Regions from separate parts of the Dermabacter sp. genome, predicted to be linked through region 2. Evidence: predicted binding sites of a transcription regulator. Region 2 holds the regulator's gene; each other region holds the start of a gene.
What was found. The regulator HrcA, encoded in region 2, represses chaperone genes, less so after heat shock. The targets are predictions, from matches to a motif close to TTNGCACTCGNNNNNNNCGAGTGCNAA.

Region 1: the regulator HrcA is predicted to act here: its motif matches at 1,218-1,244, upstream of groES (co-chaperone GroES).
Region 3: the regulator HrcA is predicted to act here: its motif matches at 928-954, upstream of groL (chaperonin GroEL).

The regions. Positions count from the first base shown of each region.
Region 1 is NZ_JAWFZC010000003.1:197,213-199,479, forward strand. Features, by position in the region: gene E6X30_RS05180 (molybdenum cofactor biosynthesis protein B) at 1-186, shown strand, start outside; gene E6X30_RS05185 (molybdenum cofactor biosynthesis protein MoaE) at 183-671, shown strand; gene E6X30_RS05190 (hypothetical protein) at 773-946, opposite strand; gene groES (co-chaperone GroES) at 1,386-1,682, shown strand; gene groL (chaperonin GroEL) at 1,693-2,267, shown strand, end outside.
Region 2 is NZ_JAWFZC010000001.1:80,696-82,962, reverse strand. Features, by position in the region: gene dnaJ (molecular chaperone DnaJ) at 1-424, opposite strand, end outside; gene hrcA (heat-inducible transcriptional repressor HrcA) at 458-1,486, opposite strand; gene E6X30_RS00380 (DUF3097 domain-containing protein) at 1,612-2,267, shown strand, end outside.
Region 3 is NZ_JAWFZC010000003.1:116,972-119,238, forward strand. Features, by position in the region: gene E6X30_RS04830 (DUF3263 domain-containing protein) at 1-25, shown strand, start outside; gene E6X30_RS04835 (LytR C-terminal domain-containing protein) at 144-797, shown strand; gene groL (chaperonin GroEL) at 1,111-2,267, shown strand, end outside.

The DNA of each region.
Region 1 (2,267 bases), on a different contig from region 2:
TTGCGACTCAAGGGGCGCGAATCGACGCCGTACGCGGTAGTGAGCAGGGGGCTTGCCGGTTTCGCCGGTCGCACTCTCGTGGTGAATCTGCCCGGCTCCCGTGGTGGAGTGAAGGACGGTATGGCGGTGCTCGAGCCCATTGTCGAGCACGTCCTGCGCCAGCGCGATGGGGGAGGTCACGAATGAGCGAGGGGAAAGACGTGAAAGCAGTGCAGGATGAGCGCGACCCGCGCCTCGGCGGCGTCGAGGACCGCGTGCGTCACGCGAGCGTGAGTGGCGAGCCGGTCGCCGTCGCTGACATGGTCCGTTGTGTCGAGGATCGGCGCTGCGGCGCGCTCGTGACCTTCGACGGACTCGTGCGCGACCACGATGAGGGGCGCGGGGTTGTGCGTCTCGCCTACGAGGCGCACCCGAGCGCGAGCGAGGTCATGGCCAATGTGGTGCGCACGATCGCCGAGCGCTACCCGGATGTGCTCGTCGCCGCAAGCCACCGCCACGGTGCTCTTGAGGTGGGCGATTCGGCGCTCGTTGCTGCGGTCGCAGCTCCCCACCGGGCGCGTGCATTCGAGGCGTGTGCGGATCTCGTGGATGAGGTGAAGGCGCGCGTTCCGATTTGGAAGGACCAGTATTTTTCCGACGGTACCCACGAGTGGGTCGCCGCGATCGGCTGAGGAGCGTTTCGATCTTAGGTTTTGGGGCATGAATAAACGCCCGGCGCTGCTGCGCTCGTAGGAGCGGCGCGCGGGGCGTTCGGTAGGTGAGGTTGGGGGATTTAGCGGCCGAGACCGAGGGTTGTCGAGCCCTGGCTGCTCCGGGCCTGTGCGATTGCCGCGAAGTCGCCGCCAAGTCGGTTCTTGTGAACCGTGTTGTGTCTTTCGACGTCCTGTCCAACCATGTGATCGGCGAGGTTTTCGAAGGTCTTGAAGATTGAGCGGATGATGGTCATTTTGGGTGTGTCCTCACTACCGGTGGTACCTAATTTGTGCGCGAAAAGTGGCGGTAGAGCGCTCTCCACCGCTGGTTTCTCACGTGTTTCAATCTTATGAAGTGGACACAAAGTCGCGCTAGGGTGGACCGTGTGATATGGAACCCGGGTTCCGGTATGCCGGATATGTGACGTAGGGGCCGCGGGCTTATGGGACCTAGGCCCCGTTTTGACCCGAATCCCACCCACCTGAATTGCATAGGAGTTGTGGGGGTTTGCGCTCCGCGTAAAGCTGGCACTCAGCTTTGACGAGTGCTAACGGGCACACTAGTCTTGATCCGTTGGCAGTCTCAGCGTGAGAGTGCCAAAGGTGCGCCGGGTTGCTCGGCACCGCGACGACGAGCATCCCACCGTGGCACACCCGTCAACTTCACATTGATTAAAGAAGGAGTGAGGTCGCATGTCGGTCTCCATTAAGCCCCTCGAGGACCGTGTCGTCGTCCGCCCGCTCGAAGCCGAGCAGGTGACTGCTTCGGGCCTGATCATCCCCGACACTGCCAAGGAAAAGCCCCAGGAGGGCGAGGTCGTCGCCGTTGGCGAAGGCCGCTTCGACGACAAGGGTGCTCGCATCCCCATGGACGTCAAGGTTGGTGACAAGGTCGTCTTCTCGAAGTACGGCGGCACCGAGCTGAAGTACGGCTCCGAGGAATACCTCGTTCTGAGCCAGCGCGACGTTCTCGCAATCATCGAAGGCTGAAAGGCTCACCGTGGCAAAAGAAATCATTTACGACGAGGAGGCGCGTCGCGCGCTTGAGCGCGGCGTCGACAAGCTCGCGGACACCGTCAAGGTGACGCTTGGCCCCAAGGGCCGCAATGTCGTCCTCGACAAGAAGTGGGGCGCCCCCACCATCACGAACGACGGCGTGACGATCGCCCGCGAGGTCGAGCTTGATGATCCTTACGAGGATCTCGGCGCTCAGCTCGCGAAGGAAGTTGCGACCAAGACCAATGACGTTGCCGGTGACGGCACGACAACCGCAACCGTTCTCGCCCAGGCGCTCGTGCATGAGGGCCTACGTAACGTTGCTTCGGGCGCCGCCCCCGCGGCACTCAAGCGCGGCATGGAGAAGGCTGTCGAAGCCCTCAGCGAGAAGCTCGGCGAGATCGCGATCGACATCGATTCGAAGGAGCAGACTGCTTCCGTCGCGACCGTGTCGTCGCAGGATGCCGAGATCGGTGAGCTCCTTGCCGAGGCATTCGACAAGGTTGGCAAGGACGGCGTCATCACGGTCGAGGAGTCCTCGACGACGGCGCTCGAGCTCGACTTCACCGAGGGTATGCA
Region 2 (2,267 bases):
CCGTCGCGAATGTCAGCTCCTTTTCGGAGCCGAAGACGACGTCATCGAGCTCGAGTGTCATGCGTCGGAGGATGTCGTTGCCGCGCCGCTCGCGCGGGATCGGGCCACGCCCGCGTCCGCTCATTCCTGACGCACCCGCGAACACATCGAAGAGGTCGGAGAAATCGAACGTCGCTCCCCCGCCGAAGCCACCGAAGCCACCGCCCCCAAATGGGTTCTGACCGCCCATGTCGTACATTCGACGCTTTTCGGGGTTGGAGAGGGTCTCGTATGCCTGAGAGACCTTCTTCATTTGATCGGCTGCGGCTGGATCGGGATTGACATCGGGGTGCAGCTTGCGGGCCTTCTTGCGGTAGGCCTTCTTGATCTCGTCCGCGCTTGCGTCCTTTGAGACGCCGAGAATCTCGTAAAAGTCGTCGTTCACGAAGTGTGGTTCCTTGAGAGTTGGGTTCAGTTCTTAACCGATGAAACGGGAAATGTACCGCGCGACAGCGCGCACGGAAGAAATCGAGGTCACGTAGTCCATGCTCGAGGGGCCGAGGATCGCGATGCGCGAGGAGGGGGAGGCAGCGCCCGCCGTTTCGGTATAGGCGCTCCCCACGAGGGCCGCTCGCTGAAGGGCATCGCCCGAAACGCTACTGAGTTCCTCGCCGATCAACACATCGACCTCGCCGAAGTTCGAATGCATCTCGCCGAGGAGTCGAAGGAGCACGAGCTGTTCCTCGAGCAGGTCAAGCATCGGCCCGACCTCGCGAGAGAATTGCTCGCCTCGCGCAAGGTTCGAGACTCCGCCGACGATCATGCGATCCTCGCGGCGAGAGGCGAGCAGCTCACCGAGCGTGTCGAGCACCTCGGTCGCCGCCGCGCGGGTCAGTTCGGATTCCGCATCGAGCAGTGCCTCCAGATCCCCGCCCACGGAGGTCACGGGCCTTGACGTGCATACCCGATTAATGCGCTCGCGAAGCCTCTCGTAATAGGCGGCCTCTTGGGGATGTGTGAGCGAAATCGTCTGCTGATCCACGCGCCCCGCGTCTGTGATGAGCACGACGAGCAGGAGAGTCTCGGATGTCTTCACGAGCTCAACGTGGCGCACGTGTGCTTGTCGCAGCGCCGGGTACTGCACGACCGCCACTTGATTCGTGAGACGCGACAGCAGGCGCACCGTGCGCGAAAGAAGGTCATCAAGGTCGTGGGCGCCGTCGAAAAACGTCTGAATCGCGCGCCGTTCAGGAGCCGAGAGAGGCTTGACTTGCGCGACGTAGTCGACGAAAACGCGATAGCCCTTGTCGGTGGGAATGCGACCCGCCGACGTGTGGGGCTGCATAATGAGGCCCTCTTCTTCGAGCACGGACATATCGTTGCGTACGGTCGCCGCGCTGACGCCGAGTTCGTGCCGCTCGAGCAACGACTTCGAGCCCACCGGTTCGCGAGTCGCCACGTAATCTTCCACGATCGCGCCGAGGATGCTGAGCTTGCGCTCATCCATACTTCTCATCCTTTCGCGCGTTAGCAGTCACAGGCTTCGAGTGCCAATACTACGCGTAGTGCGCGACCCTTGCACGGTGTGGCGATCCCCTGTGAGCGAACACGCCCCTGGTAGCGTAAAGCGCCGTGAATATCGATCGATACGGCCACGACGTCCTTTCCGGTACCGGGGATGCCTTTCACCCGAAACGCCCCGCGAGCAGGGATGTCCCTGCCGAGCGCGGGCTCGTCGTCGAGGATGTGCAAACCGGCTGGGTCGGCGCCGTCACGCGCGTGGAGAAGTCGGGCGGTATCCACATCGTCGAACTCGAGGATCGTCACGGGCGCCTTCGCACGTTCCGCCTCGGCCCCGGTTTTCTAATCGATGGAAAGCCCGTTCGCTTGACCCCGCCAACGAGCGGCGGTCCGACGGCTGCTCGGCAAACGTCAGCCCCTAAACGAAGCGCGTCGGGCTCAACCTATGTCGAAGGGGCCCGTGCCCGCGTCGCGCGCGGCTCCCGGATTTGGGTTGAAGGCAAGCACGATGCGGAACTCGTGGAGAAGGTGTGGGGGCACGACCTGCGCATCGAGGGTGTCGCCGTCGAGATGCTCGATGGCGCCGATAATCTCCTCGAGCGCGTGCGGGCATTTAACCCCGCGCCGGGCCGCAAGCTCGGAATCCTCGTGGACCACCTCGTTCCCGGATCGAAAGAGACGCGGATCGCCGAGGCCGTCATGCGGGAGAAGGGCGTTGCGGGCAACGTGCTCATCCTTGGCCACCCGTACGTGGACGTGTGGCAAGC
Region 3 (2,267 bases), on a different contig from region 2:
GTTGCGTGAGCGCACGCGTTCCTAGACGTGCGCGTCGCGCCGTCGTTGTCGCCGTGGGGGGGCAGCACTATGGGGGCTTGTTGCCTCGGCGCGCCGCGTGCCCAATCGCCATTTAGGCCCGCGCCAACCGATAGCATGACCTCGTGGCAGATCAGAGCACATACCCGTACGAACCGGACCAGTTTGACCGCGAGGCCGATCAGGTGGGCGCCCACGGCGCGCACCGTGCTGAGGAGCCGTTTTTCAAGCGGAATCTTTCGACGATCATCGTGATCGTCGCGGCGCTGCTTGCGCTCGCACTCGTTCTGTGGGCCGTGTCGGGTCTGGGCAAGGGGAGCGAGGGTGCTCCCGCTCCAGCGGAGTCATCGACGTCGGCCCCGGCGGATTCCGGTGATGGAAAGCCTGCCGCGAGCGACAATGGTGGCGAGGGTGATAACGGTGGCGAGGGCGCTACCGAAGAGCCTTCCGAGGAAGCAGCCCCTGAAGTCAATCGCGAAGCTCCGGTTCTCGTGCTCAATGGCAAGCGGAAGCAGGGCATGGCTGGCCGTTGGCAGAAGGCTCTCGAAGAGCAGGGCTGGACCAAGGTCGATACCGATACGGGCAAACGCGCCAAGAACGCCGGCGTCTACTACAAGAACGACGAGGACAAGGCGACCGCCGAGGCCCTCGCGAAGTACGTCGGTGTCGAGGCTGAAAAGTCCGATAAGTACAGGGCGAACATCACGGTCGTCATCGTTGAGGAGCCGGGTGATCTCGCCGAGATCGACGGTGCGGAGCAGGGCGGCGACGGCGAGTAAAGACTGCCGCAGGGCGTCGATAACTTCCGCGACGCGCGCCTCGAGGGGCGCGGCGGGGGTGTGCCGTCACGCTCCCAGAGAAATTCTCAGCGAGCGTTAGCACTCTTCGCCTCAGAGTGCTTATGATGGGTTAGCACTCGCTTGGCGTGAGTGACAACGGATCTCCGGCAACCGTCGGACCCACCACACACGCCGCCGCGAGCTTTCCAGTGAGGTGAGAGCCCCACCGACCCAGACGTGAAGGGGAGGGCAAGGCTCGTCCGTCGCGGGCACCTGGCTGGAGCACACTCACACACTTTGGGAGTTACCACTCATGGCAAAGCTCATCGCATTTGACGAAGAAGCACGCCGCGGCCTCGAGCGGGGCATGAACCAGCTCGCTGACGCCGTGAAGGTGACCCTTGGGCCGAAGGGGCGCAACGTCGTCCTCGAAAAGTCCTGGGGCGCACCGACCATCACGAACGATGGCGTGTCGATCGCTAAGGAAATCGAACTCGAGGATCCGTACGAAAAGATCGGTGCGGAACTCGTCAAGGAAGTCGCGAAGAAGACGGACGACGTTGCCGGTGATGGCACGACGACCGCTACGGTTCTCGCGCAGGCCCTCGTGAAGGAAGGCCTTCGCAACGTTGCCGCGGGCGCAAACCCGATCGCTCTCAAGCGCGGCATCGACAAGGCCGTTGCCGCCGTGAGCGAGAAGCTCATTGCGCAGGCCGTCGAGATTGAGTCGAAGGAGCAGATCGCGAACACCGCCGCGATCTCGGCCGCTGACCCGGCAATCGGCGAGCTTATCGCCGAGGCTCTCGACAAGGTCGGCAAGGAAGGCGTTATCACGGTCGAGGAGTCGAACACGACCGGCCTCGAGCTCGAGCTCACCGAAGGCATGCGTTTCGACAAGGGCTTCATTTCGCCGTACTTCGTGACCGATCCGGAGCGCCAGGAAGCCGTTCTTGAAGACCCGTACATCCTGCTCACCTCGTCGAAGGTGTCGCAGCTCAAGGACCTCCTGCCGCTTCTCGACAAGGTCATCCAGGCAAACAAGCCGCTCGTGATCATCGCCGAGGACGTCGACGGTGAGGCGCTTCCCGCGCTCGTCGTCAACAAGCTCCGCGGCGTGTTCAAGTCGGTTGCTGTGAAGGCTCCCGGCTTCGGCGATCGCCGCAAGGCCATGCTCCAGGACATGGCGATCCTCACCGGTGGCACCGTGATCTCGGAAGAGGTTGGCCTGTCGCTCGAGACCGCCGACCTCAACGTCCTCGGCCGTGCCCGCAAGGTGGTTGTCACGAAGGATGAGACGACCATCGTCGAGGGCGCGGGCGACGGCGACCAGATCGCCGGCCGCGTGAAGCAGATCCGCGCCGAGATCGAGGTTTCGGATTCGGATTACGACCGCGAGAAGCTCCAGGAGCGCCTCGCGAAGCTCGCCGGTGGCGTGGCCGTCATCAAGGCGGGTGCCGCAACCGAGGTCGA